DNA from 4 places in the Streptomyces liliifuscus genome. Region 2 is predicted to be linked to each of the others. Evidence: riboswitches for the same ligand, from Rfam matches in the RefSeq annotation. Region 2 holds a riboswitch; each other region holds the start of a gene.
What was found. A riboswitch is a leader RNA that binds a small molecule or an ion and turns the genes downstream of it on or off. The one in region 2 is predicted to bind cobalamin.
Positions count from the first base shown of each region.

Region 1 (4,590 bases), 7.5 Mb from region 2:
TCGTGGCGTCTTGATCATCGGAAGGAACGTCACGCCCGCACGAACAGGAAGTACGGCCTTGGACACCACAGGATCCCGCTCCGGTCCCAGCACGAGTTCCAGTTCCAGCACCGGTTTCAGTTCCAGCACCGGTTTCAGTTCCGGTTTCGGTCCCGGCTCCCGCGCCGCCCGCTTCAGCTCGCGTCCGAGCCGTCGCACGGCACTGGCCCTGGGCGCCGGAGCGGCGCTGGCGGTCACCGCCTCGACGGCGGCGCAGGCCTCGACCCCCGACGGGGAGAGCCTCGCCGGACAACTGGCCGACCTGGAGCGGGAGTACGCCGCGCGCCTCGGGATCTTCGCCCACGACACGGCCACGGGCCGGACCGTGGCCTACCGCGCCGACGAACGCTTCCCGATGTGCTCGGTGTTCAAGACACTCACCGCCGCGGCCGTCCTGAGGGACCTCGACCGCGACGGCGAGTTCCTGGCCCGGCGCATCCGGTACACCAAGAAGTACGTCACGGCCTCGGGCTACGCCCCGATCACGGGCACGGACGAGAACGTGGCGAACGGCATGACGGTCGAGGAGCTGTGCTCCGCCGCCGTCTCGCAGAGCGACAACGGCGCCGCGAACCTCCTCCTGCGCGAGCTGGGCGGACCGACCGCGATCACCCGGTTCAGTCGCTCGACCGGGGACAGGATCACCCGGCTCGACCGGTGGGAGCCCGAGCTGAACTCGGCGGAACCGTGGCGGCGGACCGACACCACCAGCCCGCGCGCCATCGGGCGGACCAGCGCGCGGCTCGTGATCGGCAGGGCGCTCACGGCCGAGGACCGCGAACGGCTGACCGGGTGGCTGATCGCCAACACCACCAACACCGAGCGCTTCCGCGCCGGCCTGCCCGGCGACTGGATCCTCGCGGACAAGACCGGGGGCGGCTCGTCGTACGGGGTCGCCAACGACGTGGGCGTCGTATGGCCTCCCGGGCGGCCGCCCCTGGTGCTGTCCGTCCTGTCGACCAAGCACGCCGCCGACGGGCCCCAGGAAAACCCGCTGGTCGCCAGGGCGGCCGGGTTGGTGGCGGCGGAACTCACCTGACGGGGCAGATCCTCCGACGTGACGGCCGGGGACACGAATGTCCCCGGCCGGTTGGATCGCATCAGCCGGATCGGATCAGCCGGTGGGTCGCATCAGCCGGATCGGATCAGTCGGTCGGTCGGATCAGTCGGCGGTGGGCAGTTCGGCGCGTACCGCCTGGGCCGCCGCGACCAGGTTGTCCAGGGACGCCCGGGTCTCGGGCCAGCCGCGGGTCTTCAGGCCGCAGTCGGGGTTGACCCAGAGCCGTTCGGCCGGAATGGCCTCAAGTCCCTTGCGCAGCAGGGCGGCTGCCTCGTCCGTGCTGGGCACGCGAGGCGAGTGGATGTCGTAGACGCCGGGCCCGGCCTCGCGCGGATAGCCGTGCGCGGCCAGTTCGCGGGCGACCTGCATGTGGGAACGGGCGGCCTCCAGGCTGATGACGTCCGCGTCGAGATCGTCGATCGCCTGGACGATGTCGCCGAACTCGGCGTAGCACATATGGGTGTGGATCTGGGTGTCCGGCCGGACTCCGGCGGTCGTGAGCCGGAACGCCTCGGTGGCCCACGCCAGATAGCGGGGGCGGTCGGCGGCACGCAGCGGCAGGGTCTCGCGCAGCGCGGGTTCGTCGACCTGGATGACCGAAGTCCCGGCCGTCTCAAGGTCGTTGACCTCGTCGCGCAGGGCGAGGGCGACCTGGCGGGCGGTGTCGCCGAGGGGCTGGTCGTCGCGGACGAAGGACCAGGCGAGCATGGTGACCGGCCCCGTGAGCATGCCCTTGACGGGGCGCCGGGTCAGGGACTGGGCGTACGTCGTCCAGCGCACGGTCATCGGCTCGGGGCGGGAGATGTCGCCGGCCAGGATCGGCGGACGGACGTAACGGGTGCCGTACGACTGCACCCAGCCGTGCTGTGTGGCGAGGTAGCCGGTGAGCTGCTCGGCGAAGTACTGGACCATGTCGTTGCGTTCGGCCTCGCCGTGCACGAGGACGTCCAGGCCGGTCTTCTCCTGGAACGAGATCACCTCCTGGATCTCGGCCTTGATGCGCTCCTCGTAGCCGGCCGTGTCGATGCGCCCGGCCCGCAGGTCGGCCCGCGCGACGCGCAGTTCGGCGGTCTGCGGGAAGGAGCCGATGGTGGTGGTCGGCAGCAGCGGCAGACCGAGGTGGGCCCGCTGCGCGGCGGCGCGTTCGCCGTACGGCTGGGAGCGGTGGGCGTCGGCGTCCGTCACCGCGCCGACCCGAGCCCGCACGGCCGGGTCACGGGTGATGGGCGAGTTGGCGCGGGAGGCCAGGGCGGCCCGGTTGGCGGCGAGTTCGCCGGTGATCGTGCCCGTCCCCTGGGCGAGCCCCTTGGCGAGGGTGACGACCTCGGCCGTCTTCTGCCGGGCGAAGGCGAGCCAGCGCAGGATCTGCGGCTCGATGTCCCGTTCGGCGGTGGCGTCGAGGGGCACGTGGAGCAGTGAGCAGGACGCGGCCACGTCGACCCGGTCGGCCAGCCCCAGCAGGGTGCCGAGCGTGGCCAGGGACTTGGTGAGGTCGTTGACCCAGATGTTGCGGCCGTTGACCACGCCCGCGACCAGGCGCTTGCCGGGCAGCCCGCCGACGGCGGCGAGCGCGTCCAGGTTGGCCGCGGCGGCCTCGGTGAAGTCGAGGGCGAGGCCGTCGACCGGGGCCTTGGCCAGCACCGGCAGGGCGTCGCCGAGCCGGTCGAAGTAAGAGGCGACCAGCAGCTTCGGACGGTCGGTGAGTGTGCCGAGGTCGCGGTAGGCGCGCGTGGCCGCGTTGAGTTCGGCGGGCGTACGGTCCTGGACCAGGGCCGGTTCGTCGAGCTGCACCCACTCCGCGCCCGCCGCCCGCAGATCGGAGAGGACCTCGGCGTACACCGGCAGCAGCCGGTCCAGCAGGGTCAGCGGGTCGAAGTCCGCGGCCACACCGGGCGCGGGCTTGGCGAGCAGGAGATAGGTGACGGGTCCGACGAGGACCGGGCGGGCGGTGAGGCCGAGCGCGAGGGCTTCGCGGAGCTCGGCGACCTGCTTGGCGGAGTCGGCGGTGAAGACGGTGTCCGGGCCCAACTCCGGGACGAGGTAGTGGTAGTTGGTGTCGAACCACTTCGTCATCTCCAGCGGCGCCACGTCCTGGGTGCCGCGGGCCATCGCGAAGTAGCCGTCGAGCGCGTCGGCCTCGACCGCGGCGCGGTGGCGGGCGGGGATCGCGCCGACCATGACGCTGGTGTCCAGGACATGGTCGTAGTACGAGAAGTCGCCGGTCGGCACTTCGTGGATGCCGGCCCCGGCCAGCTGCCGCCAGTTGGTGCGGCGCAGTTCGGCGGCGGTGGCCCGGAGGGCGTCGGCGTCGACGCGGCCCTTCCAGTACCCCTCGATCGCCTTCTTCAGTTCCCGGCCCCTGCCCTGACGGGGGTAGCCGTACACGGTGGCCCGGGCCGCCGCGGCTGCGGACTTCGATGTCACGGAACTCTCCTTCGCGAGATGTCTCCCTGAGATCCCGGGACGGGACGTGGGCGCGAAGGGGTGACGAATCCGGCAGAGGCACCTCGCGCGGCATGCGCGGTCGTCCGCCGGACATGTACGCCTGACCCGCCCACGAGGTCACCGGGATTGTCCGTACGCGATCGGTCGCGCACGGGCAGATGGCAGGTCTTCGGACTCGCGGGCACGCCCTCCGTACGGAGGACACCTACTGGCCGTCGCTTCCCAGGTCCCGCTTCTCGGGGCCCAGTGCGTATGACGGCGTCGTTCCCACTCACCGCTGCGGGGCAGTCCCGGATTCCCACCGGGTTCCCTCTTGCGACGCATCCCGCCTGGCGGACGGGGCGAACCAGCTGCACAGGTCAGCTTAGGCCCTGCCGTCAAATGTCTGACTGCCGGACGGCGTCGTACACATGGAACCCGCGGCCCGTCTTACGGCCCAACAGCCCTGCCTCCACCATCCGTTGGAGCAGCGGGGGAGGGGCGTGGAGCGGTTCCCTGAACTCGTCGTAGAGGGATTCCGCGATCGAGGCGACGGTGTCGAGGCCGATCAGGTCCGCCAGCCTCAGCGGTCCCATGGGGTGGGCGCAGCCGAGTTCCATACCCGCGTCGATGTCGGTGGCCGTGGCGAATCCGGACTCGGCCATGCGGATCGCGGCCAGCAGATAGGGGATGAGCAGGGCGTTCACGACGAAACCCGCCCGGTCCCGTGCATGGACCACGGTCTTGCCGAGGACCCGGGTGGCGAAGTCCTCGACGGCCGCGACCGTCCCCGGCGCCGTGTGGAGCGAGGCCACGATCTCCACCAGCGGCAGGACGGGAACAGGGTTGAAGAAGTGCAGCCCGACGACCCGGTCGGCGCGCCCCGTCGCCATGCCGAGGCGCATGATCGGGAGGGACGAGGTGTTGGTCGCGAGGATCGCCCCGGGATCCTCGACGATCTTGTCCAGCGCGGTGAAGATCTCGGTCTTGGCGTCCGCGTTCTCCACGACCGCCTCGACGACGAGCTGCCGGTCGGCGAGGTCTTCGAGGGCCTGGGTGAAGGCCAG
Region 1 covers NZ_CP066831.1:2,644,128-2,648,717, reverse strand. The annotation lists gene bla (class A beta-lactamase) at 203-1,078, shown strand; gene metE (5-methyltetrahydropteroyltriglutamate--homocysteine S-methyltransferase) at 1,202-3,523, opposite strand; cobalamin riboswitch at 3,688-3,910, opposite strand; gene JEQ17_RS11220 (3-hydroxybutyryl-CoA dehydrogenase) at 3,922-4,590, opposite strand, start outside.
Region 1: linked by a shared signal. The riboswitch ahead of metE (5-methyltetrahydropteroyltriglutamate--homocysteine S-methyltransferase) and the one ahead of JEQ17_RS44210 (CbtB domain-containing protein) in region 2 are both predicted to bind cobalamin.

Region 2 (4,590 bases):
CGCATGGCGGCAGTGAGACGTACGTCGGCTGCGCCACCCATCGCCGCGGGAAGCCGTCGAGATCCCACGCCTCCGGCCGCGCGGCCGGATCGAAGCCCGTTCGAGGCCGGATCGGGGTCGGATCGCGGTCGGTCGCCGTGAGCATCGTGGTCGGTCGCCCTGACTATCGCGGCCGGCGTCGAGGGGATCCACCAGCCGGTCGGCGACAGCCGTTTCCGGGCCGGAGCCCCGGCTACCGCCGCACCCTCGGCATCCCCAGGCCGATCCACGAGATGATCTCCCGCTGGATCTCGTTGTTGCCGCCGCCGAAGGTGAAGATCACGGCCGAGCGGTAGCCGCGCTCCAGTTCGCCGTGGAGTACGGCGCCCGCGGAGCCCTCCTTGAGGACACCGGCCACGGCGACGACCTCCATGAGCCAGGCGTACGCGTCCCGGCGGGCCTCGGAGCCGTACACCTTGACGGCGGAGGCGTCCTGCGGGGTGAGCGTGCCCTCCTGGACGGCGTTCACCATCTGCCAGTTGAGGAGTTTCATCGCGTCGAGCCTCGTGTGGGTCTGGGCCAGGCGGCGGCGCACCCAGGGGAGGTCGACGACGCGGCGGCCGTCGGCGAGCTTGGTCTCCATGGCCCAGCGCTGTACGTCGTGTAGGGCGCGGATGGCCATGGTGCCGTGTGCGGCGAGGGTGACCCGCTCGTGGTTGAGCTGGTTGGTGATCAGCCGCCAGCCCTTGTTCTCATGGCCGACCCGGCGGGAGGCGGGGACGCGGATGTTCTCGTAATAGCTCGCGGTGGTGTCGTGCGAGGCGAGCGTGTTGATGATCGTGCAGGAGTAGCCGGGGTCGGAGGTCGGCACGAGGAGCATGGTGATGCCCTTGTGCGGCGGGGCGTCGGGGTCGGTGCGGACGGCGAGCCAGACCCAGTCGGCGGTGTCGCCGTTGGTCGTCCAGATCTTCTGGCCGTCGACCGTGTAGTGGCCGGTGTCCTCGTCGCCCTCCCTGACCGCCCTGGTCTTCAGGGCTGCCAGGTCCGTGCCCGCGTCGGGCTCGCTGTAGCCGATCGCGAAGTCGAGTTCGCCGGACAGGATCTTCGGCAGGAAGTACCCCTTCTGCTCGTCGGTACCGAACTGCATGATCGTCGGCCCGACCGTGTTGAGCGCCATCAGCGGCAGCGGTACGCCGGCCTGGGCGGCCTCGTCGAAGAAGATGAACTGTTCCATCGGGGTCAGACCGCGCCCGCCGTACTCCTTCGGCCAGCCCACGCCGAGCCACCCGTCGGAGCCGAGCCGGCGGATGGTCTCGCGGTAGAAGCGCTTCTGCGCCGCCGGATCGCCGTAGCGGGCGTACACGTCGTCGGGGACCAACTCCGCGAAGTAGGCGCGCAGTTCGGTGCGCAACCGCTGCTGCTCCGGCGTGTATTCGAGATGCACGGCGCCTCCTGGCTCCCACTGGCCCACTCGTTCGGCCACCCGGACCTGACGGCGCACACCGTAGAACGTGTTCCAGAAATAGGGAATGCCGACGACGTACGCGCCTGCCACGCACGCACACATGCGAAGGGGCCCCAGGATGGTGCTCCAGGGGCCCTTCGGTGTGTGAACGGATCAGTGCGCGACGGGAGTTGCCCGCCCTTCGGCCGCCTTCTCGTCCTCGGTCCGGGCCGGCCCGGGAGCCAGCACGCGCTCCGCGAGCAGCCCGAAGACCAGTCCGTACGCGGTCCACAGGGTCACCTGGATGGCCAGGGTCGCCAGTCGGTACTGCCACAGCAGGGTGGCGGGGAAGCCCTCCGGCGCCTCGTTGAAGGACGGCAGGAACGCGTACGCCAGGCTGACGGCCAGGACGAAGAACCCACCCGCCGCGAGGGTGGCGTTCCAGTTGCCCAGGCGCGGGGCGAGGCGCTTGCCGAGGATCACCGCGGCGACGGCCAGCAGCACGCTGAGCACGATCATCAGGAGGAACAGCGCGGTGCGCTGGTTGAGGGTGTCGGGGTCGCCGACGGCGGGCGGGTTCGCCGGGTACTTGAGGAACGGCACCAGGTAGACCGCGACCAGACCGGCGCCCGCCAGCAGCAGAGCGCTCGCGCGCGGCCCGAAGCGGCCGATCCTGCCGAGGGCGAAGCAGTACGCGAGGGCGGCTATGCCGCCGAACGCGACCCCGTAGACGAGCACGCCGGTGGACAGACCACCGGTGGACTGCATCGCACGGCTGACGAGTTCCTCGCCGCCGTGTTCATGGGCGTGGGCCTCCTCGAACGCGATGGCCTCGTCCACCCGAGGTTCACCCAGGAAGTAGGCGACGACCAGGGCGAGCACACCCGCGGCAAGACCCGCGAGCATGCCCCGCACCAGGAGATTTCTGACGGTGACGGAGTTCATTGGTTGTCCTGTCGGTTCTGTGTCGCCGTCAGTGGCAGGGGAAGCCGAGCAGGTGGCGGGCGTCGTGCACCCACTCGTGCACGCCTTCGCCCGAGACCAGGGAGGTGGCGCCCTGTTCGGCGCCGACGAAGTAGAGCAGCACGAGCATCAGGATGCCGAGGAAGACCGCCCAGGGAGCGATCGCGCCGATCGGCAGCTTTGCGGGTATGTCGGGGGTGGTTGCGGTCGGCTGGGCGACGGCGGACTGCGCCATGGCAGGACCTCCTGGGGGAACTCGCGTCCCATCTCGGTGGTGCACAGGACGACGGCCACGGGTCTGACTTGCTCGACCTCCGCCTCCCCTGGTGGAAGGCGGTTGTACGGGGCTTACAGTGGCGCGACCGTGCCGGATTCTCACCGGCTTCCGTCGTACCGTCGTCAATATCGACGAGAAGGTACCGCGAAGCGGAGGCGCGGCCAAGGGCGCACGGAATGCCGGGGGCGCGCCGGGGCCCTGGTCACGCCCCCAATTCCCGGTACGGACAGGGGTGTTGAGCACGTGGTGAACGCGAGGACGGGCCGATGACCAGCCGAGTGATGTTGATCTCACCAGCGATGAGCGCGGCGTTGCGGGAGGCACGTTTCGACGACGGATGTCCCCTCGACCCGGCCGGGCTGCGGCTCGCCGAGGCCGCCGCGGGCTCGCTGCCGGCCGCCGACCAGGTCCTTCTCTCGCCCACCGTTCGCTGCCGGGAGACGGCGGAGGCCCTCGGGCTCGGCACCCTCGCCGTCACCGACCCCGACCTGGCCGGCCTGGACGTGGGCCGCTGGCGCGGGGCGACCCTCGCCGAGGTGAGCGCCGCCGAACCGGAGGCCGTGGGGCGCTGGCTGGCAGACCCGTCGTCCGCCCCGCACGGCGGCGAGTCGGTGAGCGGACTGTGCGAGCGCGTGGCGAAGTGGCTGGAGACGGTGACGGATCCGAGCGCCGAGGTTTCAGGATCCGGGGCCTCAGGATCCAGCTCCTCCGGGTCCGGCTCAGGCTCGGCTTCGGGTGCAGGACCAGGGCCGAGACCGGGGGCGGGGCCGGGGGCGGGGCCGGGGTCGGGACCGGGGGCGGGGCCAGGACCCGGCTCCGTCCGGGTCATCGCCGTCGTCGAGCCGGAGATCGTACGGGCCGGGGTGGTGCTGGCACTTGGGGCCCCGGAGTCGGCGTTCTGGCGCGTCGACGTGCCGCCGTTGGTCGCGACGGAGTTCAGCGGGCGGGCCGGGCGCTGGAATGTACGGGTCGGGAGGGCGCTCGGAGAGTGAGGCCACGGCGAACGCCTGGCTGAACACCTCCTCGGTACTCGGCATCCCGGGACGTGACTCTTCGAACGGGGCTCTTCGAGACGCGGCACCTCGGGCGTGGCGTTCCACGGAACCTCACCTCAGCAGGGCGAGGAACTCCGTGCAGGCACTCGCGCAGCCGCGGCAGGCCTCGGCGCCCTTCTCGGCGCCGGGGCTCCGGTCGAAGACCTCGGCGGTCTCCAGGCAGACGGCACGGCACCACTCCACCTGGGCGCGCATCCCGGCCTCGGCCTGGGTGACCTGCTCGGCCAGTGCGCGGCAGGTCACGTCGCAGACCTCCACGCACAGGATGCCCTTGCGCCGCAACTCCTGTTGGTCGTCGGGGCCGTCGAGTTCGGCGAGGCTCGCGCGCAGGGCACAGACCCGTGCGCACTCGGTACAGGCCTGCGCACAGGCAAACCGGTCCTCGAGGAAACGAACGAGTTCCTGCTGCTCTGTTAGTGACACGCGGTTCGGGTAGCCGGGCATCGCCACGCCAAACCCCGCCTTCGCACGGCACAGACACGGCGCAGGCATGGCGCAGACACGGTGCAGACACGGCACGGCGGGGCCAGAAGTGGCTGAGCATGTCGAAGTTATTGACGTGCTCACGGCCGCACTCTACGTTCTGACCGGTTTACCGAACTGCGTTCGGTATATCGATCCACTTGTGGTGGGTGCGCACACCTCGGCAACCAACCCGGTGTGTGCGACCACTGACCCGCGACAAGCTTCGGATCGGCAGACAAGGAGGCCTCGTGCGCATCGCGGGCATGCTCACAGGGACAGTGCTGAGTGCCGTGTTGGCGACGACGGTGCTACCGACCCCGGCAGCCGCGGCGTCGACCATCGTCGTGGCCGTCAACGGGAACGACTCCGCCGCCGGCACCCTCGACCAACCGCTGCGGACCGTCCAG
Region 2 covers NZ_CP066831.1:10,129,349-10,133,938, reverse strand. The annotation lists gene JEQ17_RS44220 (acyl-CoA dehydrogenase family protein) at 233-1,423, opposite strand; gene JEQ17_RS44215 (CbtA family protein) at 1,598-2,368, opposite strand; gene JEQ17_RS44210 (CbtB domain-containing protein) at 2,397-2,621, opposite strand; cobalamin riboswitch at 2,658-2,799, opposite strand; gene JEQ17_RS50285 (histidine phosphatase family protein) at 2,930-3,655, shown strand; gene JEQ17_RS44195 (ferredoxin) at 3,770-4,162, opposite strand; gene JEQ17_RS44190 (right-handed parallel beta-helix repeat-containing protein) at 4,447-4,590, shown strand, end outside.

Region 3 (4,590 bases), 2.6 Mb from region 2:
CTTGGAGTCCTCGCTCACCGAGAAACGGAACCCCTGGACATCACCGTCCGAGGGCCGCGCGGTCGACGGCCCCTGGGTCGCGTACACCCACGTATCGGCTGTATCGGCCGTACCGGCGGTGGAGTTCCGGTCCCAGAAGGACCAGTAGCGGTAGCCGACCGCCTGGGCCTGCCCCGCCGTGCCGAGGACGGCGAGCAGGAGACACAGGACCGGCAGAACCAGGCGGCGGCAGGTCACGGCTGCTGCTTCTTGTTACGGCCGCTGAGGAGGAAACCGATGCCGATACCGCCGACCAGGCCGACCCCGATGATCCACCAGAGGCTGACCCCGCCGTCGTCCTCGTCCGAGGCGGTGTCCTTCTCGTCCTTGTCGTCCTTGCCGTCGACCGGGGCGGTGGAGGCGTCGGTGGACGCCGCCGCGGGGCCGGTCGCGCCGAGCTGCTTCACGAGGTCGGCGCCGCCGAAGGCACGCGGGTCCGTGCCGGTGGCGTTCGCCGCGAAGATCAGCTGCGCGTACGCCGCCGGGCCGCTCTTCGCCGCCCAGGTACCGGAGTTCTTCTCCAGCCAGGCCAGCGGCTTCTCGGTGTCGGCCGTGCGGCCGGCGGCGGCGAGCGCGACGACCGTGTCGGCGGTGTTGCCGTAGTCGGGCTGGTCCTCGGCGCCGGGGAGCGAGGACTTCAGGTAGCCGTTCTTGGCGACCGCGCCCGCGAGGTACAGGGCGCCGTTGGCCGCCGCGTCCTCGATCGTGAGGGAGTCGCCGCCCTCGCACCGGGACGCCTTCGGAGAGGCCTTGTCGGCGCCGTCCTGGTCGGGATCGGTGTCGAGGCCCTCGCCGAGCGCACCCAGCACCCCGGCCGCCGTGGCGTCCGCGTTCGCCGCGAGCTTGCCCTTCTTGTCCGGCTGGAAGGCGAAGGCGCCGCCGCCGTTCTCGTCGCAGGGGACGGAGAGCCCGAGCAGGGCGTCGTACGGCGTCCGGTCGTCCTTCGAGGGCAGGTCCTTCGGGTCGGTGTCCCCGGCGTCGAGCGCCCCGATCACGACGGACGTCGAGTTGGTGTCGCTGGGCGTGCCGGGGAAGTAGCCCCAGCCGCCGTCCTTGTTCTGTACGGACTTCAGCCACTTCACGGCCGCGCCGGTCACGGCGTCGCTCGCGTCGAGAGCCTCCAGGGCCTGCAGTGCGGCGGCTGTGCTGTTCGTGTCGACCTTGGTCTTGGCGTCGCACTTCGTGCTCGGGTCGGGGCGGTAGGCCGCGAAGGCCCCGCTCTCGCACTGCTGGCCGGTGAGCCAGTCGACGGCCTGCTTCGTGGGCTTCACCCCCACGGTGTCCTGGGCGAGCAGCGCGAGCGACTGCCGCCAGACACCGTCGTAGGTGGGGTCGGTGCTGCCGTACAGGGCGGAGGGGAACGCCTGGGAGGGGGTCGCGCCGGGCGACTCGTCGGCGAGGGCGGCGGGCGCGAACGCCGTACCGATCACGGCGGTGGCGGCCAGTACCGCTGCGCTGCGGCGGACAAACATGATCGGTGGTGCCTTTCCCTGTCAAGGAGCCAGGCAGCCCAGAACCCGGGCGGCTCGGCTCCGTATGCCTCGACGGTGCCGGTCACCGGCGGACCCGGTGACGCGAGCCGGTCACTTCCGTACGAGGCAATCCGGCTCGCCACCCCGATCGGCTGATCGACTGATCGGCCGGTCGACCGGGTGGCACACGGTTGCGGGTCAGCGCCGGATTTGCACCGGCTTCCCCCCGTACGACTGTGATGACGACCCGCTCACTGTACCGGCCCGTAGCAAGACCCTGAGGGCCGCCTGTGGAGCTGCCTGTGAGGCCGGACGGCTCCGGGTGGCTTCTGCCCATGGGGATACCCGCGGGGGCCGGGCGATTGCTCGGATCGGGACGTACGGCGGATGTCTACGCGCTCGACGGCCACGACGGCCACGACGATCACGATGGCCAGGGTGGCCTCGACGATTGCGACGGCCTCGGCGATGGTCCCGGCGGCGGGGCGTGGGTGCTGCGCCGGTACCGGGACGGCTACGGGGACGCGCAGGCCGAGGCGGCCGTCATGGAGTACGTACGAGGTCACGGCTATCCCGTGCCGCGCGTGCGGGCGGCGGACGCGCGCACCGACCTCGTGATGGAGCGGCTGTAGTCACCAGGACCGACCACTCCGAGTCCCCGGACATGCCATGGCGTCCGGGGAGGGCGGGTTCAAACGGCCACGTACGTCACCGGATCGCTGCCCGGTACCGCTTCCGCGTGGCCCAGTTTCACCAGGCGGCGCAGGTGGGCCTCCGCCTCCGAGACGGCGATGTTCCTCGATCCGTAGGGGATGTCGTCCCACGGGCGGTTCCACTCCATGCGGACGGCGAGCTGCCAGGAGGTGAGCGGGGTGACGAGGAGGGAGCGGAGGTCGGTGAGGCGGGACTCGTGGTGGTCCAGCAACTCCCTTACGCGGGAGGGGGCGTCGGTGAAGGCGTGCAGGTGGGCCGGGAGGACCTCGGCCGGTTCGAGGCGGCCGATCCGTTCCAGTGAGTCGAGGTAGTCGCCGAGCGGGTCGGCGACGGTCTCGTCGTCCGGGTCCTCGTACAGGCCGATGTGCGGGGTGATCCTCGGCAGGAGGTGGTCGCCGGAGAACAGGCGTCCGTGGCCCGGGAGTTGGGCCGGATGGGCCTCCTCCAGGTGGAGGCAGACATGGCCGGGGGTGTGGCCCGGCGTCCAGATCGCGCGCAGGCGGCGGCCGGCGAGGTCGAGGAGCTCGCCGGGGACGATCTCGCGGTCGGGGAGCGCGGGGGAGGCGCCGGGGAACATACGGGAACGGGCCGTGCGCATCGGCGCCACGTGCTCCTCGGGAGCGCCCGAGGCGGTCAACTTGTCGGCCATGTACGTGAACCAGCGCCCGGGCCTGGTCCCGCGCGTCCGCCGTACGATCGAGATGTCGGCGGCGTGCATCGAGATCCAGGCGCCGGACGCCTCCCGTACCTTGCCCGACAGGCCGTGGTGGTCCGGGTGGTGATGGGTGATCACCACTCCGTGGATCTCCGCGACGGACGTCCCGCACGCCAGGAGCCCCTCGGCGAGTGCGTCCCAGGACGCCGGATCGTCCCAGCCCGTGTCGATCAGCACCGGCCCGCGGTCGGTGTCCACGACGTACACGAGTGTCGTTCCGAGTGGATTGTCCGGGATGGGAACCTCGACGGACCGTACGCCGCCGCCGTGATCGGTCACCTGTGCCATGGGTTCCCCTGTCGCCGACTCCCGGCCACTATAACTAGAACCAGTTCCAATGGGAGCCCAAGTCACTCATCGGGTCGGCGCGACGGATCGCGGGCGCGGTGAAGTGATGTGAGGTCCGTGGACTCCTCCAACTAGAACTGGTATCAGTTCCAGTGTCGTCATGTCTGATGAACCGTCAGTCTGATGCACCGTCAGAAATGTCCTGCGGAGAGGCAGTCGGCCATGACCGAGCTCGTGGAACACGGACAGCTGTTCATCGGCGGGGAGTTGGCCGCTCCCCTGGGCCAGGACGTGATCGAGGTGATCTCCCCGCACACCGAGGAGGTCATCGGCCGGGTGCCGCACGCCTCGCGGGCGGACGTCGACCGGGCCGTCGCGGTCGCGCGGACCGCGTTCGACGAGGGCCCCTGGCCGCGGATGTCCCTCGACGAGCGCATCGAGGTCGTCACCCGGATCAAGGACGCGATCGCCGTACGCCACGAGGAGATCGCCCGTGTCATCTCCTCCGAGAACGGCTCCCCTTACTCCTGGAGCGTCCTCGCACAGGCCCTCGGCGCGATGATGGTGTGGGACGCGGCGATCACCGTCGCGCGGGACTTCACGTACGAGGAGACGCGCGACGGAGTGCTCGGGAAGATCCTCGTGCGGCGCGAGCCGGTCGGGGTCGTCGCGGCCGTCGCCCCCTGGAACGTCCCGCAGTTCGTGGCGGCGGCCAAGCTCGCGCCCGCGCTGCTGACCGGCTGCACGGTCGTGCTCAAGCCCTCGCCGGAGTCGCCGCTCGACGCGTACATACTCGGCGAGATCGCGAAGGAGGCCGGGCTGCCGGAGGGAGTGCTCTCGATCCTGCCGGCGGACCGTGAGGTGAGCGAGTACCTGGTCGGGCATCCCGGAATCGACAAGGTCTCCTTCACGGGTTCGGTCGCCGCGGGCAGGCGGGTCATGGAGGTCGCCTCGCGCAATCTCACGCGCGTGACACTGGAGTTGGGCGGGAAGTCGGCGGCGGTGGTCCTGCCGGACGCGGACATCGAGACCTCCGTGCCGGGCATCGTCTCGGCGGCCTGGATGAACAACGGCCAGGCGTGCGTGGCGCAGACCCGCATCCTGCTGCCGCGGTCGCGCTACGACGAGTTCGCGGAGGCGTTCGCCGCGGCGGCGGGGGCGCTGGTGGTCGGCGACCCGCTGGACCCGGCGACCCAGGTGGGCCCGCTGGTCGCGCAACGGCAGCAGCAGCGCAACCTCGACTACATCCGCATCGGCCAGGAGGAGGGCGCCAAGATCCTCACGGGCGGCGGGCGTCCGGCGGGCCTCGACCGCGGCTGGTACGTCGAGCCGACGCTCTTCGGTGACGTCGACAACTCCATG
Region 3 covers NZ_CP066831.1:7,517,162-7,521,751, forward strand. The annotation lists gene JEQ17_RS32380 (SCO2322 family protein) at 1-237, opposite strand, end outside; gene JEQ17_RS32385 (prenyltransferase/squalene oxidase repeat-containing protein) at 234-1,511, opposite strand; cobalamin riboswitch at 1,661-1,790, opposite strand; partial or broken gene JEQ17_RS32390 (phosphotransferase) at 1,847-2,140, shown strand; gene JEQ17_RS32395 (MBL fold metallo-hydrolase) at 2,203-3,228, opposite strand; gene JEQ17_RS32400 (aldehyde dehydrogenase) at 3,451-4,590, shown strand, end outside.
Region 3: linked by a shared signal. The riboswitch ahead of JEQ17_RS32385 (prenyltransferase/squalene oxidase repeat-containing protein) and the one ahead of JEQ17_RS44210 (CbtB domain-containing protein) in region 2 are both predicted to bind cobalamin.

Region 4 (4,590 bases), 1.0 Mb from region 2:
CACATGGGCCTCGACGCGGGTCAGGCCCCGGCGGGCGGGGGTGGCGTCCGTGGGCTCGCCGGTTCGGGCGTCGGTGATACGCAGCACGGGGTGAGCGTAGGCGCGTACGGGGTCCGGCGCAGGGAGGCGGACGCCATTTCCGGACACGTGTTCGCGAATCACTGGTGCGACCAGCGCGATTCGCCGGCGCGCCGGTCGCTCCGCCGGTGCGCCGGTCAGCTCACGGTGCCCAGGAAGCGCACGTGCGGCCGGTCGTCGGGGCCCTCCCGTGTGACGGCGGCCCGGACCCCGTACACCTCGGCGATGAGCGCTTCCGTCAGGATGTCGCCCGGACCGCCGCAGGCCACGACGTGTCCCTCGCGCAGGACGACGAGCTGGTCGCAGTACATCGCCGCGAGGTTGAGGTCGTGCAGGGCGACGACGCTGGTGACCGGGAGCGAGGTGACGAGGTTCAGCAGGTCGAGCTGGTGCTGGATGTCCAGGTGGTTGGTCGGTTCGTCGAGGAGCAGTTCGCGGGGTTCCTGGGCGAGGGCTCGGGCGATCTGCACGCGCTGTCGCTCGCCGCCGGAGAGGGTGTGCCAGGACTGGCGGGCGAGTCCGGTCAGGCCGGTGCGGTCCAGCGCGTCACGTACGGCCCGCTCGTCCGCCTCGGACGCGGGGGTCCAGGCGCGGCGATGGGGTGTACGGCCGAGCCGTACGACGTCCAGGACGCTCAACTCGACCTGGGTGTCCGCCTGTTGCTCGACCACGGCGACACGGCGGGCGATGTCGCGGCGGCCCAGTTCGGCGAGGGGGCTGCCGTCGAGGGTGACGACACCGGAGGCGGGGGCGAGGACGCCGGCCAGCAGGCGCAGCAGGGTGGACTTGCCGGAGCCGTTGGGGCCCAGCAGTCCGACGGTGGTGCCGGGGGCCGGGGTGATGCTGACGCCGTCGAGGATGACACGACCGTCGGCGGTGCGCGTGACGCGGTGGGCACGGAGCCCTTCTCCGGGTGCCGCCTGCGCGTGCCCGGCCCTTTGTGCGGCCTGCGCGGGGCCGACCCCGTGTGCGGCCTGCGTGTGCGCGGTTCCTTGTGCCGCCCGCGCGGACTCGGTTCCCGGTGCCGCCCGCGTGCGCTCGGTGTTCTTGATGTCCTCCGTCGTCATCACGCCCTCCGCGTCCGGTACAGCACCAGCACGAACACCGGTACGCCGATCAGTGAGGTCACCACGCCGACCGGTACCTCCTGGGGATCGAGGACGGTACGGGCCAGGGTGTCCACCCACACCAGGAACACCGCTCCGGCGAGGGCCGTGACCGGCAGCAGCCGGGCGTGCCCGGACCCCACCAACGCCCTTGCCGCATGCGGCAGTACGAGACCGACGAAGCCGATCGCACCCGCCGAACTGACGAGCGCGGCGGTCAGCAACGCCGTGGCGCACAGCAGCACCAGTCGCGTACGGGCCACCGATACCCCGAGGGTCGCGGCGGCGTCCTGGCCGAAGGCGAACGCGTCGAGCGTCCGCGCGCACCCGAGGCACACCAGCAGCGTCACCGCGAGCACCGCGAAGCACACCCAGACGTCGGTCCAGCCGACCCCGCTCAGCGAACCGAGGAGCCAGAACAGCACCCCGCGGGTGGTCTCGGCGTCGGCTGCGGTCATCACGACGAAGGAGGTGAGCGCCGAGAAGAGCTGCATCGCGGCGACCCCGCTCAGCACCACACGGTCCGTCGCGCCGCCCAGTGTGTGGCTGAGCAGCAGCACGAGCCCGAACGACAGTACCGCGCCGAGGAACGCGCCCGCGGAGACCGAGACCAGGCCCCCGCCGACGCCGAGGACGACCACGATCACGGCGCCCGTCGAGGCGCCCGAGGACACGCCGAGGACGAACGGGTCGGCGAGCGGGTTGCGCAGCAGGGACTGCATCACCGCGCCGCACACGGCGAGTCCGGCCCCGCACACGGCCGCCAGGAGCGTGCGCGGCAGGCGCAGCTCCCAGACGATCCCCTCCCGGATCGGGGTCAACTCCGAGCTGCCCCAGCCGAGATGGGACGCGACCACGGACCAGACGTCACCGACCCGGATGTCCGCGGGACCGATGGTGATCGCGACGGCGACGGACACGAGGAGCAGGCCGACGCCCGCGGCGATGAGCAGTCCCAGGCGCGGCCGTGTCACCCGGCGAGCCCGAACTCCCGCAGGGCGGAGGCGACTTGCTCGACGCCCTCGACCGTGCGGATGGTCGGGTTCATCGCCTGCCCACTGAGCAGGACGTACCGCTTCTTCTTGACTGCGGTCATGTTCTTGGTGACCGGGTCGGACTCCAGGAACTCGATCTTCTTCTTCGCGGACTCGGCGGTCTGCGACTTGCGGGTCAGGTCGCCGATGACGAGCACGTCGGGGTCACGGTCGGCGACGGTCTCCCAGTTGATCTGGGGCCACTCCTCGTGCGTGTCGTCGAAGACGTTCTTCGCGCCGAGGGCCCGGGTGATGACGCCGGGCGCGCCGCAACAGCCCGCCATGTAGGGCGAGTCGGAGTTGGCGAACCAGTACAGGAGAGTGACGTCGGAGGCGTCCATCCCCGAAGTGGCCTTCCTCGTCCGCTCCTTGAGGTCGGCGACGAGCTGCTCGCCCCGCTTCTCGACGCCGAACACCTCGGCCAGGTCGCGCACTTCGCCGTGGATGGCGTCGATACCGAGGGCCTTCGTCCGCGCGCCGTCGCCACCCGAGTCGTTGTCCTTGCCGACGCAGTCGGAGGGCGAGACATAGGCGGGCACGCCGAGCTTCTCGAACTGGTCCCGGGTGGCCACGCCTCCCTTGCCGAGCGTCGAGACGAACGAGGCTGCGACGAAGTCGGGGTCGGCGTCCAGGACCCGTTCGAAGGAGGGGTTGTTGTCGGCTATCCGCTCCACCTTCGCGTTCGCCTTCTCCAGGCCCTTCATCACCGGGTCGGTCCAGGTGGCGGTGCCGGCCATGCGGTCGGCGAGGCCGAGCGACAGCATGATCTCGGTGGTGCCCTGGTTGAGGGACACGGCCCGCTCGGGCGGAGACTCGACGCGTACGGTCTCGCCGCAGTTGTCGAGGGTGACGGCGGCCCCGGTGTCCGTGTCGGACGACGAGTCCCCCGAACCGCAGCCGGTCAGCAGGAGAGCCCCGGACAGGACGAGGGCAGCGGGACGGGCAAGACGTGCGACGGGCACGGAAGTTCCTCAGGCGTCGAGGGCTCGAACGCGGAGCCCGGTCGTACGGTGCTCCCCCGTCGGCGCGTGACCGCGGAGGCCGCCAGCAGGTCTTCGGACTCGGGGTCACCCGGACGAGGCGCCTTCCCGGACCGTCATTCCGGTCCAGTGGCCGATGCCACGCCCGTCACCCTCACCGCTGCGCGTCAGCTCCGGATTCCCACCGGATTCCCTGACCCACGTACATGGGTTCGACTGGCCTCGGCAAGCTATCACGGCGGGTCTCGCGGATCGACGGACGGACCGGCGGACAGACCAATGGACGGATCGGCGGACGGATCACCGGCAGACCGGCGGACAGACCGGCAGGGCGGGCCCCAGTAGCCGCTCCACCTGTTCCGGCGGTGTTCACGGCCACGCCACACCCCTGCCCACAGCCCTGCCCCCGCGGCCTGAATGAGTGGTTCCGCTAGCTGAGTCTCTCGGAGGCACCGGAGGGCCGCCCCATGACCGGGACCGAAATGGCGGGGACCGCATCCACTCCCCCGCCCTCGTCCACACCCGCTTCCCAGCCCCCGTCCCCGTCCCCGCCCGCATCCTCGATCAACCGTCGTCGCTTTCTGCTCGCGTCCGGTGCCGTCGCGGCGGGAGCGACCGGAGGAGCGGCGGCCGTCTTCCCACGGCAGCGCCCGGCCCCCTCCGTGCGGCCCGCGTCGGAGAGCGCGGCCCCGCGGCCTGCCCCCGCCGCCCGACGGCCGACGCCGCGACGCGCGGCCCCGTACGCAACGACCACCCTGGAGACGACGGCCCGCCTCGGCGGCCACGCGCACGCCGACACCTACCGACGGCTCGTCCCGGGCCCAGGCTGGCCCGTGGTCGTACGCGGAGATCTCGCGACTGCCGCCGTCGGCCGCCAGGACCGGCGCACACCGCTCGCGTGCTTCGTGCAGTTCACCGACCTGCACCTCACCGACGTGCAGAACCCGCTGCGCACCGAGTTCCTGCGGTCGCGCAGGCCTGCCGCGTGGCGGGCCCAGGAGGCGCTGACGGTGGCGGGGGCGGTGGCGCTCGTGGAGCAGGTGAACGCGCTCGGCGGGGGCCCGTACACCGGCCTCGCGCCCGCGTTCGTGATGACGACGGGCGACAACATCGACAACAACTCCGCGATCGAACTGGAGTGGTTCCTCACGCTGATGAGCGGCGGCAGGATCACTCCCAACACCGGGGATCCGACGGCGTACGAGGGCGTCCAGAACTCCGGTCTGCCCCTCTACTGGCACCCGGACGACGCGGCCCTGCGCGACCTGGACAAGCGGCGTGGGCTGCCCCGTATCCCCGGCTTCCTCGACGCCGCGATACGGCCCGTGACCAGCCCGGGGCTCGACATTCCCTGGTACTCCACGGTCGGCAACCACGACGACATACCCGGCG
Region 4 covers NZ_CP066831.1:9,116,475-9,121,064, reverse strand. The annotation lists gene JEQ17_RS39415 (hypothetical protein) at 1-87, opposite strand, end outside; gene JEQ17_RS39410 (ABC transporter ATP-binding protein) at 216-1,145, opposite strand; gene JEQ17_RS39405 (FecCD family ABC transporter permease) at 1,145-2,158, opposite strand; gene JEQ17_RS39400 (ABC transporter substrate-binding protein) at 2,155-3,180, opposite strand; cobalamin riboswitch at 3,248-3,434, opposite strand; gene JEQ17_RS39395 (TIGR03767 family metallophosphoesterase) at 3,666-4,590, shown strand, end outside.
Region 4: linked by a shared signal. The riboswitch ahead of JEQ17_RS39400 (ABC transporter substrate-binding protein) and the one ahead of JEQ17_RS44210 (CbtB domain-containing protein) in region 2 are both predicted to bind cobalamin.